Regions from separate parts of the Corynebacterium sp. A21 genome, predicted to be linked through region 2. Evidence: predicted binding sites of a transcription regulator. Region 2 holds the regulator's gene; each other region holds the start of a gene.
What was found. The regulator LexA, encoded in region 2, represses DNA repair genes until DNA is damaged. The targets are predictions, from matches to a motif close to CGAACANNTGTTCG.

Region 1 (4,210 bases), 110 kb from region 2:
GCGACTGGGACCGCCGCCAACTGGCGATGCGGGAGGTGTCCACCGATCTCAACATTTTGATCACACCCGCCGACTGGGACCGGGCGATCACCAAAATGCCGAAGAAGCTGCGCAAGGCTGGCTTCACTGCCTCTGATATTCATGCCCAGCTGGTTGATCTGACCTGCGAGCCGGACAATATGCTGGTCTCCCAGTTTGAGCAGATCGAAGGGCATGTCCCAGTGGTGGAAGCACTGCATCGGGTGGTGGTCAATGGAGATTCCCACCTTGCACTCAAAGAGTTAACCCAGGTTGTGGTCAGGTCGCTGCCCCAGGGAATCTACTGGTATGGCACCTCCTTGGAGGGGTATAGCGAGCCAGGGGTTTCGGCTTCCTGCGCGTGGCAGGACCCCTCAGCAAGTTAAGGGCGACCCATGGGCGACCCCGGGGCGGCTCGGACGAGGTTCAGGCGAGGTTCGGAAGAGACGCGAGGGTTGCCGATTACTCCCTGATTAACGCTGAGCCGTTTTCACCGGTCCACTGCCTCCGAGGTGCTGCGGTGGCGGAAAGTTTTGGCGCGCAGTTGATCAGGGTCGGTCAGCTGGCTCGGCGTAGGGGGAACAACGGTGGTTGCTCCGGACCTGGATCGGATGTTTTCTCCTTGACCTGGGTGGGGCCCGGGCGAGGCTGCTGTTTCATCGGAGTGGAACTGTGGTCGGGCGAGGTCGCCGGAGTCTCATCCAGGGAATCGCCGGTGGTGTTTGATGGGCGGCCTTCTTCCGCAGTGCTCCTGGTGTTCCGGGGGGATTCTGATTGCTCGCTGGGCCATGGTTGGTTGCGGATTTTCGCTCCGCCGGAGTGTTCCTGCCGGTCAGTGTTGTTGAGTTCTACCGCTGGGTGTGGATTCCCGGGTCTGGGTGGTGGCCGGTATCCGACCCGTCCGGTCTCCGGATCCCGTTCTGCGTGGCCTCGAGCGCCACGGCCATTCCGGTAGTCGTTGTTGTCGCCGTGGTGCGGGCGGCAGAGGACCGCCAGGTTCCAGATATCGGTGCCTCCGCCCCGCTGCCAGGGAATCAGGTGGTGGATTTCGCAATTGCAGAAGGGTTGGGTGCAGTCGGGGTTGGTACAGACCAACTGCGATGCCAATAGTGCGATGCGCTGTTCGACGGTGGCCAGCCGTTCGGTGCGGGCGACGTGGAGCGGATCGCCGGTGTTGGGGTCATGGACGACTGCAAAATTGTACTTGGTGGCCCCCAGGCGGAGGATGTCTGCCGGAGTGAGCATGGCGTTGGTGTTGGTGGGGTAGCGGTGGTCAGCGCTCGGATCCGCCAGATTGTCAATGTCTTTGGCAGACATGCTGATTACGATGGTGCCGATGCCGGTGCGGTTGATTTTCTCGGCGCTGTGGTTGCCCAGGATCACGCTCAGCGCATCGTGGCGCCGCTGTGGCAGGGTGCGGGTGTCCTTGACGGTGGGGTCATCGACAAGATGGCCTGGTCGGGCGGCGGGAGCCAGAGCTGTCTCCAGGAGTGCGAGGGTATCGGCGCTGACATAGCCGTAGATGTTCGCGCCGCCGTCGCTGTCCGGGCGACTGATCTTCAGCTCCCGCTTCTTCCATGCCGCCAGCGGATCTTTGGTGGCGGTGTTGGCCTGGTTGACGCGGGTGCGTACCCACTCCCTGAGATCCTCTGGGCTGCGGGTATTGGCTTGGATCACCGCTCGGGCGTAGATTTCATTGCGGCTGAGGCGAGCATCGGAGTTGAGCTTCTCCAGCTCACGGTCGATGATGGCGAGCTTTTCCTGGCTGATGCGGCTATCGCGGGAGTTCTCCCGGGATGTGGCACGGGTGGCTTCCTCTTGTTTGAGGCGCTCTGATTCGGCACGCCGGCGCTGCTGCTCGTCCTTTCGTTGTGCTTCTTCTCTACGGCGTTGTTCATCGGCAGAATCCTGCGCCGACGATGACTGATTTTCCGCCTCGGGGGAGGCCTCAGGAACTGTCGGTTCTGGGATCGTGACTTTTCCGTGATTCTGGTGGCCCAAGCGTAGGCGGGCATTGGCCTGGTTGTAGGAGAGGCCAAGTTCTTTGATCAGATAGTCGATGGTGCGGGAGGAACCGACGCGATCGCCAGCGTTGGCTTGGTCGGCGGCATAGGCGATCGCGGCATCAATACCTGCCTTGAGATTGAGTGCTCGTTCAAGAGCCGGAAGGGAGTCGGCATTGGCGGTGAAAGTGGCCGCATCGGGGTTGGCGAAGATGTCTGCAATGGCGCTCAAGTGGGTTTCGACTGCTGCGACGTACTCTTTGATCAGTGGCATGATCCTGCTCCCCTTCCCTTAACTTTCCCGTTGGATACCTGCAGCATATATCCAAACATCGAACGTATGAACTAATTCCAGGTGAACATTATAGAACGAACATTCGAATAAATATTGGATTCCCGCTGACCGGAGGGTCATTCAGTGGATCAGTACGAGCCGGATACCGCAGCCTTCGCTACAGTTGCAGGAATGTCAGCTATCTCGATTTCCCGCACGATTGCCCGTGAACTAGGAGTCCGGGAGGAACAGGTTATCGCCGCCTGCAAACTCCTGGATGAGGGCAATACCGTGCCCTTCATCGCCCGTTACCGCAAGGAAGTCACCGGCGGACTCGATGACACCCAGCTGCGACAGCTGGAGGAGCGACAAAGTTATCTGAAGGAGCTGGCGGAGCGGAAAGCCTCGATCCTGGCGGCGATCGAGGAACAGGGAAAACTCACTGATGCGCTGCGTTCCCTGATCCAGGGTTGTGAAACCAAGGCACGTCTCGAGGATCTCTATCTGCCCTTCAAGAAGCGCCGCAAAACCAAGGCTGATACCGCCCGGGAAGCCGGCCTGGAACCATTATTGGATCAGCTCATCGGCAATCCTGCCCTTGATCCGGGGAATGTCGCTCAACGCTTCACCACCGAGGGTTTCGAGGACACCAAGAAGGCCCTTGAGGGTGCTCGGGCGATTCTCATCGACCGCTTCGCCACTGATGCTGACCTGGTCGGCGAGGTGCGCGAACAGATGTATGAACGCGGCACCATGGCCGCGGGCGTCGTGACGGGCAAGGAGCAGGAGGGTGCTAAGTTCAAGGACTATTTCGAGTTCGCGGAGCCCTTCACCAAACTGCCCAGTCACCGCATTTTGGCGCTGCTCCGGGGTGAGAATGAGGGCGTCCTGCGACTGAACCTCGACGCCGGAGCGGACGATCTCTATGAGGGGATCATTACTGCCCGCTTCGAACTGGATACCCATACCTCCGCCTGGCTCGCCGATGCTGTGCGGTGGGGTTGGCGCACCAAGCTTTATGTCTCCTCAGGTCTGGACGTGCGCATGCGGCTGCGGGAGAAAGCGGAGGAGGGCGCTCTGGAGATCTTCGCCACCAACCTCCGGGACGTCCTGCTGGCAGCGCCGGCGGGCCAGCGCGCCACCATTGGACTCGATCCCGGATATCGCAATGGCGTGAAGGTGGCGGTGGTTGATTCGACCGGTAAGGCGCTGGACACCACCGTCGTCTACCCGCATCAGCCGCAGAACCGCTGGCAGGATGCGGTGCAGGAGCTCGCTGGTCTGTGTGCCACCCACTCGGTGGATTTGATGGCGGTGGGCAACGGTACGGCTTCCCGGGAGACGGAGAAGCTCAGCCAGGAGATCGCGGACCTGATCAAACAAGCCGGCGGCAAGCGTCCCACCCCGGTGGTGGTCTCTGAGTCGGGGGCTTCGGTGTACTCGGCCTCTGAGATTGCCGCCGCAGAATTCCCGGACATGGACGTGTCATTGCGAGGTGCGGTATCCATCGCCCGTCGGCTGCAGGATCCGCTGGCGGAGCTGGTGAAAGTTGACCCCAAGTCCATCGGTGTGGGGCAGTACCAGCACGATGTGAACCAGCATGCGTTGGCAAAGACCCTGGACACCGTGGTGGAGGACGCTGTGAACGCTGTCGGAGTTGACCTGAACACCGCCTCGGCACCGCTGCTGACCAGGGTCGCCGGTGTTAGCTCCACGCTGGCGGCGAATATTGTCGCCCACCGTGATGAGCATGGTCGGTTCAATAGTCGGAAGGAACTGGGTAAGGTACCACGGCTGGGGCCCAAGGCATTCCAGCAGTGTGCTGGTTTCCTGCGGATCAGCGGTGGCAAGGATCCGCTGGATGCTTCCGCCGTTCACCCTGAGGCCTATCCGGTGGTTCGACAGATCACCGCTG
Region 2 (4,210 bases):
ACGACAACTTTGTGAGCATTGGTGACCATCGCGGCCTTGATGGCGGCTTCCTGGGGATCTGCGGTGGAAAGACCGTGGTCCAGAGTCAGGGCGTTGGTACCGATGAACGCGACATCGCCGCGCATCAGCGCCAGAGTGCGTAGTGCGGTATCACCGACGACCGCCTGGGTGATGGCGCGGACGCTGCCTCCCAAGAGCTGCACCTCGGTCAGCCCGGCATTAGCGAGGTTCAGGGCGGTGACCAAGCTATTGGTCACGATCGACCATTCCCGGGCTCGCGGTTGTTCGGTGATCAGGTTGGCCAGTGCCGTGACGGTGGTGCCGGCATCGAGAAACATGCTGCCGCGGGCAGCGGGTAATTGGTCCAGGGCAGCCCGGGCGATCGCCGATTTTGCGGCGGAGGCCGAGCGAAAGCGGGTGTCCAGGCTGAACTCAGCGGTCTGGAAGGTCTGGCTGGCCACTGCGCCACCATGGACGCGGTGTACGATTCCCTCGCGGTCCAGCACTGCAAGATCGCGGCGGATGGTCTCGGCGGTAACTTCGAATCGTTCCGCAAGCTCGGTGACGTTAACGCGACCTTCGACAGCGGTCAGCGAAGCGATCTGGCGGCGGCGTTCCTCAGCGTACATCCAACTTCCTCGGTCTAATGGGATCGAACTGCGTGACGTTGTTCCATCAATTTCCGATTCTCCCACTTTCGGCAGAAGCAGTAGCAGATTCATTTTCCACGCACCCCTCTCCGGGGTGAATAGAAAATTCTGAAGTATCAGAAGAAACTGCATTGACCTCTGGAAATAGCTCATCCGGCAGACCTATATCCGTATAGGCGGCAGCTGCGCGGAACGAAGTTCGGGGGTGAGGTTCGGGCGGTGGCTAATAATCCCCGGTCTCGAACCGCGGCAGCTATGCCGTGGCCCGTCTACCTGGGGACTAGAGCTTGCGCATCACTGAGACGACCTTGCCCATGATCTCGGCATCGTTGCCGGGGATGGGGGAGAAGGCGTCATTGTGGGGCAGGAGCCAAATGCCGGTGGAGTCCTTGTGGAACTCCTTGACGGTGGCCTCTCCCTCGATGAGTGCGGCGACGAATTCGCCCTGCTCGGCGACCGGCTGGGAGCGAACAACAACCCAGTCGCCGTCCAGAATACCGGCGTCGCGCATCGATTCGCCGACGACCTGCAGCATATACAGTTCGCCGTCGCCAACGATCTCAGCGGGGAGCGGAAAATAATCCGAGACATTCTGCTCCGCCAGGATCGGGGATCCGGCGGCGATGGAACCGACCACCGGGATATAGCTGGCGGAACTTGCCTCGGCCGGGATGCTGCCGGCTGCTGCCGGCTTGGCAGCGACAGGTTCTCTCCCAAACTCACCTCCAGGAAGCTTTCGAACGTCCACGGCGCGCGGCTTATTCGGGTCCCTGCGTAGGTAGCCCTTCTTTTCCAGCTCCTTGAGCTGGTAGGCCACCGAGGAGGTGGACTGTAAGCCGGCGGCATCGCCGATCTCGCGGATGCTTGGCGGGTAACCCCGCAGCACCACCGCATCCTGGATGACCTCGAGGATCCGACGCTGCCGGTCGGAGAGGTCCGACTTCTGGGTTTTGCCGCTGGCAGTGGTCTTCGAGGATGTTGCTTTGGCTCTGGCGCGGGCCATGTCAGAAGCTCCTTAGGTCTGGACCAACGAGGGTCAGTGTTCAGCCGGTGCGGTTGTAGGTCCGCTTCGGCGGGGCGACAGTCCTGCTATTCGAATCAGCTGGTCGGTTTCTGGGCGAACCCTGCCCCATCACATTCGAATTTAACACGAATGTTCGAGAAAAGGGGGATTTATCTGGACAAGTGTTCGAAGGCATGTTATAAATCGAACAGAAAAGTGTATTCGAATACCTGAGCGAGAGATGTTTGGGTGTGGCGGGGCGGGTTCCTAGGATTGCCCACGGATGAAAGGACATGATGGTGGCGATTTCTCTTAATCACACTCAACCAGCACAGATCAACAATAAATTTGATTCCAGGGTCGTTCCTGCGGCGGCGATATGGGAGCCGAGGGAGGGGTTTTCCCTCTCTCCTCGGGGCGTCGGAATACGTCGCCTTTCCCGGGAAATTCGAACAGAGGGACTAACCCCTTCCAGGGTCACCATGGCTCCGAAGTGCCTGCGCAAAAGCGGACTTCAGTTGGGGGAGTCTACTCAGGCATATTTGGCGGGTGCGGTCTTCGGGCTTGCTTTCGTGGTCGGGATGGTCCTCGGCGGTGACTGGGATGAGCCGGTCCCGAACACCACGCTGCCGGGCCAGGAAATGTCTGTGTCCGTCCGCTGATTCGGGGCGGGTACGCTGTCCTCTGTGGGGAGCGCGATATTTACGATGCCGACCGGCCCCGCAGAGAGGTTCTGAAACTCCCGTGTACTGTCCCTTTTGCCATCATGACCATTCTCGGGTGATTGATTCCCGGGTCTACGAGGGCGGGTCCTCGATTCGCCGCCGACGGGAGTGCAGCTCCTGCAAGCGTCGGTTCACCACGGTCGAGAAGGCGGTACTCCTGGTGATCAAACGCAATGGTGTCACCGAACCCTTCAGCCGTGACAAGGTAATTACCGGTGTGCGCCGTGCTTGCCAGGGAAGGGATGTCTCTGATGATGCCTTGAAGCGCCTCGCGCAGGAAGTGGAGGAGGCGGTCCGTGGACAAGGTAGCTCGCAGATCAACGCCAATGAAATCGGTCTGGCGATCCTGGAGCCGCTCCGAGAGCTCGATGAGGTGGCCTACCTCCGCTTCGCATCCGTCTACAAGTCTTTTGAGAGCGCTGACGACTTCGAGTCGGAAATCCGTCTGATGCGCCGTCGCTCCCGGAACCAAACCTAGAGTCTCGATCCGGGAGATCCGTCTTAACTGAGTTTGTCGATCGCCTTTTGGATCCGGCGCTCAGAGACCGGCTGTGCGGTACCTAGACGTTGGGCAAAGAGACTGACCCGTAGCTCCTCGATCATCCACCGGATGTCCTTGACCGCACGGGTCTTTTCCCTTCCCGTAGGTAGCTTCTGTAGTCGACGACTCAGGTAGTCGAGGACTCCATCGACAATGTCCTGACGATCGGCATCCTTGTCCGGATCCCTGGGCATTTCCTCCAGCCGTATCTGCATCGCCTGAAGATACCTGGGGAGATGTCGCAGGTGGGTTATCCCGTGGACACTGATGGCGTGTGCGGGTAGCAGGAAATCCAGCTGGCGCTTCATATCTTCGATGGCCTCGCCGGTCCACTGTGCCAATTCGCCCCGGATATTGGCATAACCGACCAGGGCGGGAGCCAGGCTGACCACGGAACGACGCACCTCTCCGGCGACCTCCGGTGACACCGCCGCCTTGAGCTCCTGGAATTTCTCCGGGTCGCGCACCGGGCCACCGTGGCGGAGCATGCCATCACGGATCGCAGCGATGCGCGCATCCTCCACCAGACCGGCAGGGCCACCGTGTGGATAGTTATCCACCGCCACCCGCTGCTGCAGCGGAAGGCCCTTGGTCATCTGGTTGGCGTTGACACTGATTTCCCGCATCAGCAGGGTGAGTGTCGCCGTCATCATGGAGGTCTCGGCCTGCGCCTTGGTGGGCATCACCTTCACCGCGACCCCGTCTGCAGTGGCCACGAGGGAGGGGTAGGCGGTGACCGCATGGCCGTCAATCTTGGTGGTCACTTCCGGCGCGAGTACTCCCAGTGAATCTGCGGTCCATTCCTTGGCCGCCGCGCTTTCTGCCTGACGGCCGGCTTTGGACAGTGAAGATCGAATCTGTCCGGCCCGGCGCTCCCTGAGCGCTCCGAGGTTTTTGTCGGTGTCGGTGATCTTGCCGTGCTTATCGACGGCCGCGTAGGTCATCCGCAGGTGCGAGGGAAGAGCACTTGGCCGGAAATCCTCGGCATTAATGCCGTTGCCGCCGAGCTCTCGGAGAGCCGTGGCGAGTTGCTCGGTCACCGGACTGAGATAAGGGGTCAGTTTCGGCAGCGCCCGGGCGGAAAATTCCGGGGCTGGGACCACGGTGCGACGCAGTGCCTTGGGAAGCGCTCGGATGAGCTCGGTGAGCAGTTCCTCCCGGAGGCCTGGCACCAGCCAGTCGAAGCTCTCAGTGTCCATTCCCGCGAGCATCGGGATCGGAATCTCCACGGTCACACCATCCTGCGGATGGCCAGGTTCAAAGCGGTAGGAGAGGGTGTAGTCGATATCGC
Region 3 (4,210 bases), on a different contig from region 2:
GTGGGATTCCGGGAAACCATAGGCGGCAAAGGCCACGACCCTATTCCATAGGTTCTCGGCGACCTCCCCGGTGATGCCGTTGGTGTCGGCGAGGCCCTGGAAGAAGCGGGCACGGATGGCCGCCATCTTCGCCGGGGAGCGTTTGGAACCCATCGCCCGGCGCAGATTATCCGCCTCGGCCCCGGAAAATCCGGCGGCATCGACGGCCATCTGCATCAGCTGTTCCTGGAAGAGCGGGATCCCCAGGGTTTTGGCCAGGGATTTCGCCAGCACCGGGTGCTCATAACTGATCTCCTCCTCCCCGCTGCGCCGCCGCAGATAGGGATGGACTGAGCCACCCTGGATGGGGCCGGGCCGGATCAGCGCGATCTCAACAACCAGGTCAAAGAAGTTCTGTGGCTTCAGGCGCGGCAGCGTGGAGAGCTGCGCGCGGGATTCCACCTGGAAGACTCCCACGGCGTCGGCACGCGAAAGCATCTCGTAGATCTCCGGCTCAGCCAGATCCAGATCCCAGAGTTCCACCCGTCTGCCGGTGGTCTGCTCGACCAGGTCGATCATGTGGTGCAGGGCCTCGAGCATGCCCAGGCCCAGCAGGTCGAATTTCACCAGCCCGGCAGAGGCGCAGTCATCCTTGTCCCACTGCACCACGGAGCGCTTGTCCATCCGGGCCCATTCGGTGGGCACCACATCCGCGATGGGCCGGTCACAGATAACCATGCCTCCGGAGTGGATTCCCAGGTGACGGGGCTGCCCCTGAAACTTCTCCGCCAGCTCCACCACGTCAGCCGGAGGTGCTGCTGTACCCCTGGACCAGGCATCCGCGGTGCCCGGTGGGTAGCCGAGCGCGCGGGCGGCATCACGGATCGCCCCCTTGGTGCGGTAGGTGATCACATTGGCCACCTGGGCGGCATAATCCCGGCCGTATTTCTCATAGACGTACTGGATGACCTCCTCCCGGCGACCGGATTCAATATCAATGTCGATATCGGGTGGCCCCTCCCGTTCCGGGGAGAGAAACCGTTCAAAAAGCAACCCGGCGGAAATCGGCTCGGCGTTGGTAATACCGAGTGCGAAACACACCGCCGAGTTCGCCGCCGAGCCCCGCCCCTGGCAGAGGATATTCTCCCGGCGGCAAAAATCCACCAGATCATTGACGATGAGGAAATAGCCGGGAAAGTCCAGCTGCCCGATCACCCCGAGCTCATACTTGATCTGCCGCTGCGCCCTCGCCCGGATCTCCGGCGGGCGGCTGGCATACCTCGTTTCGGCGCGGGTGCGCACCAGGTGGCGCAGCCAAGACATTTCCGGCTGACCCTCCGGGGTCTTCCAGTGCGGCAGATTCGGCGCGAGCAGGTCGAGGGTGAAGGAACATTCCTGCGCGATCTCAACCGCGGTGACCAGCAGCTCCGGACGGCCGGGCACCATGATGGACACCTGCTCGCCGGAGCGCAGCCACCCCGCCCCCATCGGATGGAGTGCTGACTCCGCCTGGCTCATCGCCTCCCGGCGTGCAAGCGACCGCTTCGCCCGGGCCAGCGGGGCGTCATGACGCGTGGCGGCGGCCGGGCGCGCCGAGACGATGGCCCGCAGTTTTGGCCATTCATCCAATTTGGCGTGGTGGTCGGCATCCTCCGGCAACATGCTCACCACATATTCCCGGATCACATTCGCTGCGCCGAAACCGTCGATCAGCCGGTCTATCTCCCCCAGCCAGGAATGGTCGGCGAGTATCAACCAGTGCCCCTCAGCTGCCGCAGCGATCAGCTCCAGCGGTGGGTAATACAGCCGGCCCTTCTCGCCGCCGGCCATATGTGCCGCAGCGATCAAGCGGGAGAGCCGACGATAACCTTCCGGATCACGGCAGAGCAGGGTGAGCACGCGGTCCGCCGCAAGCGTCAGTTCGGCGCCGAAGACCGTGGGCAGCCCCGCCTCGGCCGCAGCCTCGGCGAACTTGATGGCCCCGTAGAAACCATCGCGGTCCACCACCGCCAAAGCGGATAATCCCAGCTCAGCGGCACGCGCCACCAGGGTTTCCGGATCAGAGGCACCACTGAGAAAGCTGTAGCTGGAGATGGCGTGTAATTCAGCGAAGGCGCGGGATGCTTCTCGACGCCCCGGGGCAGGGGCTTCGCGCAGATGATCGACCGGAACCGGTTCCGGCCCCTGCCGGCCGGAAAGAATCTGTTCGAGCCGGGACCAACTCAACGGGGCACCGCCAGTGAATCTCACATCTCAGAACCTAGCACAACATTAGAACATATGTTCCAATATCTCAGAATGGGCAAGAACCGGTGAAAACTCTTTTCAGCCCGATGACCCGCAGGCTAGGCTCAGAAAAAGCCGATAGGAGGCCGTCATGAGACACCCCTTCCGCACCATCCTGCTCCTCGCCACGGCCACACTGCTCACCGCCTGCACCGGTGCCGGAACCGGAACCCCCACCGAGACGGTCACCGTCACCGAAGGCCCCGGCACTTCGGCAGCCACCAGTACCCCAACCACTCCCACCACCTCCAGCCCCACGGATCCCTTCATCGAATGCACTCCGGAGGCCCTGGCCCGCGATATTGACCCCGGCCTCGACACCGTCCTCTACTGCGACGGGCAGTGGCTGCGCGGCGGCCGGTGGCAGACCGACTGGGTGATATATGCCTTCTGGAACAACGGTCGCTGGGTGGAATATGAGGCACACGGCAGTTCCGAAGTCACTGAATACCCCTGCTTCGACCTTGACCGCGCCCGGGCTGATGGTGCGCCGGAGGAGATCCTGGGCATGATGGCCGAGTGCGACTGAGTCCGCCAGAACCCACCTCCCAAACCCTCTCGGTTCGAAAAAACTAGACCAAGCTGTTCGGCGCGTGTTAATGTCTTCCCCCAGTACCCCCTGAATATTTTCCAGCAAAGGATGACACCATCATGAACCTGCGCCGTATCCTGGCTGGCGGCACCGCCACCATCTTCGCCGCCACCGCACTGGTCGCCTGCTCTTCCTCCGACTCCGATTCCGAGTCCGCCGAGGGCCCGATCCGCATCGGCACCACCGATGCCGGAAAGAAGGCCTGGGTCGCTTTCGAAGAGCAGGCAGATGCCGCTGGTGTCGACATCGAGGTCGTCCCCTTCAGCGACTACGCCACCCCGAACCAGGCCCTGAGCCAGGATCAGATCGATGTCAACCTCTTCCAGCACCTGTTGTTCCTGTCCGAGTACAACGTCGGAAACAATGATGACCTGACCCCGGTCGGTGCCTCCGAGATCGTGCCGCTGGCACTGTTCTGGAAGGACCACGAGGGCATTGACGGCATCGAGGGTCAGTCTGTCGCCGTTCCGAATGACCCCTCCAACCTGGGTCGTGCCATCAACGTGCTGGTGCAGGCTGATCTGATCACCTTGAAGACCCCGGGCCTGATCTCCCCGACTGAGCTCGACATCGACGAAGAGGCCTCCAAGGTCACCCTGACCCCGGTTGATGCCGCCCAGACCACCGTCGCCTACGGCGAGGGCACCCCTGCCATCATCAACAACTCCTTCCTGGACCGCGCCGGTATCGACCCGAACACCGCGGTTTTCGAGGATGATCCGGAGTCCCAGGAAGCCGAGCCCTACATCAACGTCTTCGTGACCAAGGCCGAGGATGCCGCAGATCCGCGCGTGGCCGAGCTCGTCGAGCTGTGGCATTCCCCCGAGGTTCAGGCTGCCGTGGACGAGGATTCCGCCGGCACCTCCGTTCCGGTTCAGCGCACCGCCGCTGAGCTGCAGGAGATCCTGGATCGCCTGGAAGCGGACGCCCAGAAGTAAGACACCAGCGCACCCAACCCCACCGTTTCCCACGGTGGGGTTTAATCTTGTACCGGCCCTGTCATCAAAGCAAAGTGAGCACACGAACAGTGTCTGACACCCAGCAACGAAGCGGAACCCGCATCGAGTTCCGGAACATCTCCAAGGTGTTCAACAACAATAAGAAGGCGACCACCATCGCCGTCGATAATGTGTCGATGTCCGTTGAACCCGGCGAGGTACTCGGCGTCATCGGCTATTCCGGCGCCGGTAAGTCGACACTGGTTCGGCTGATCAACGGTCTGGACAACGCCACCTCCGGGCAGCTGCTGCTCGATGGAGTTGATGTGGTCGGCAAGTCGGAGTCGCAGCTGCGCAAGATCCGCTCCGGTGTGGGCATGATCTTCCAGCAGTTCAACCTCTTCACCTCCCGCAC

Region 1: the regulator LexA is predicted to act here: its motif matches at 2,400-2,413, upstream of ACTU46_RS01885 (DUF222 domain-containing protein).
Region 3: the regulator LexA is predicted to act here: its motif matches at 2,253-2,266, upstream of ACTU46_RS06875 (error-prone DNA polymerase).

The regions. Positions count from the first base shown of each region.
Region 1 is NZ_JBQPQY010000001.1:419,587-423,796, forward strand. It holds gene trmD (tRNA (guanosine(37)-N1)-methyltransferase TrmD) at 1-404, shown strand, start outside; gene ACTU46_RS01885 (DUF222 domain-containing protein) at 577-2,295, opposite strand; gene ACTU46_RS01890 (Tex family protein) at 2,488-4,210, shown strand, end outside.
Region 2 is NZ_JBQPQY010000001.1:531,474-535,683, forward strand. It holds gene ACTU46_RS02390 (DeoR/GlpR family DNA-binding transcription regulator) at 1-629, opposite strand, end outside; gene lexA (transcriptional repressor LexA) at 931-1,653, opposite strand; gene ACTU46_RS02400 (hypothetical protein) at 2,136-2,315, shown strand; gene nrdR (transcriptional regulator NrdR) at 2,398-2,856, shown strand; gene hrpA (ATP-dependent RNA helicase HrpA) at 2,880-4,210, opposite strand, start outside.
Region 3 is NZ_JBQPQY010000003.1:107,573-111,782, forward strand. It holds gene ACTU46_RS06875 (error-prone DNA polymerase) at 1-2,229, opposite strand, end outside; gene ACTU46_RS06880 (hypothetical protein) at 2,357-2,794, shown strand; gene ACTU46_RS06885 (MetQ/NlpA family ABC transporter substrate-binding protein) at 2,917-3,795, shown strand; gene ACTU46_RS06890 (methionine ABC transporter ATP-binding protein) at 3,870-4,210, shown strand, end outside.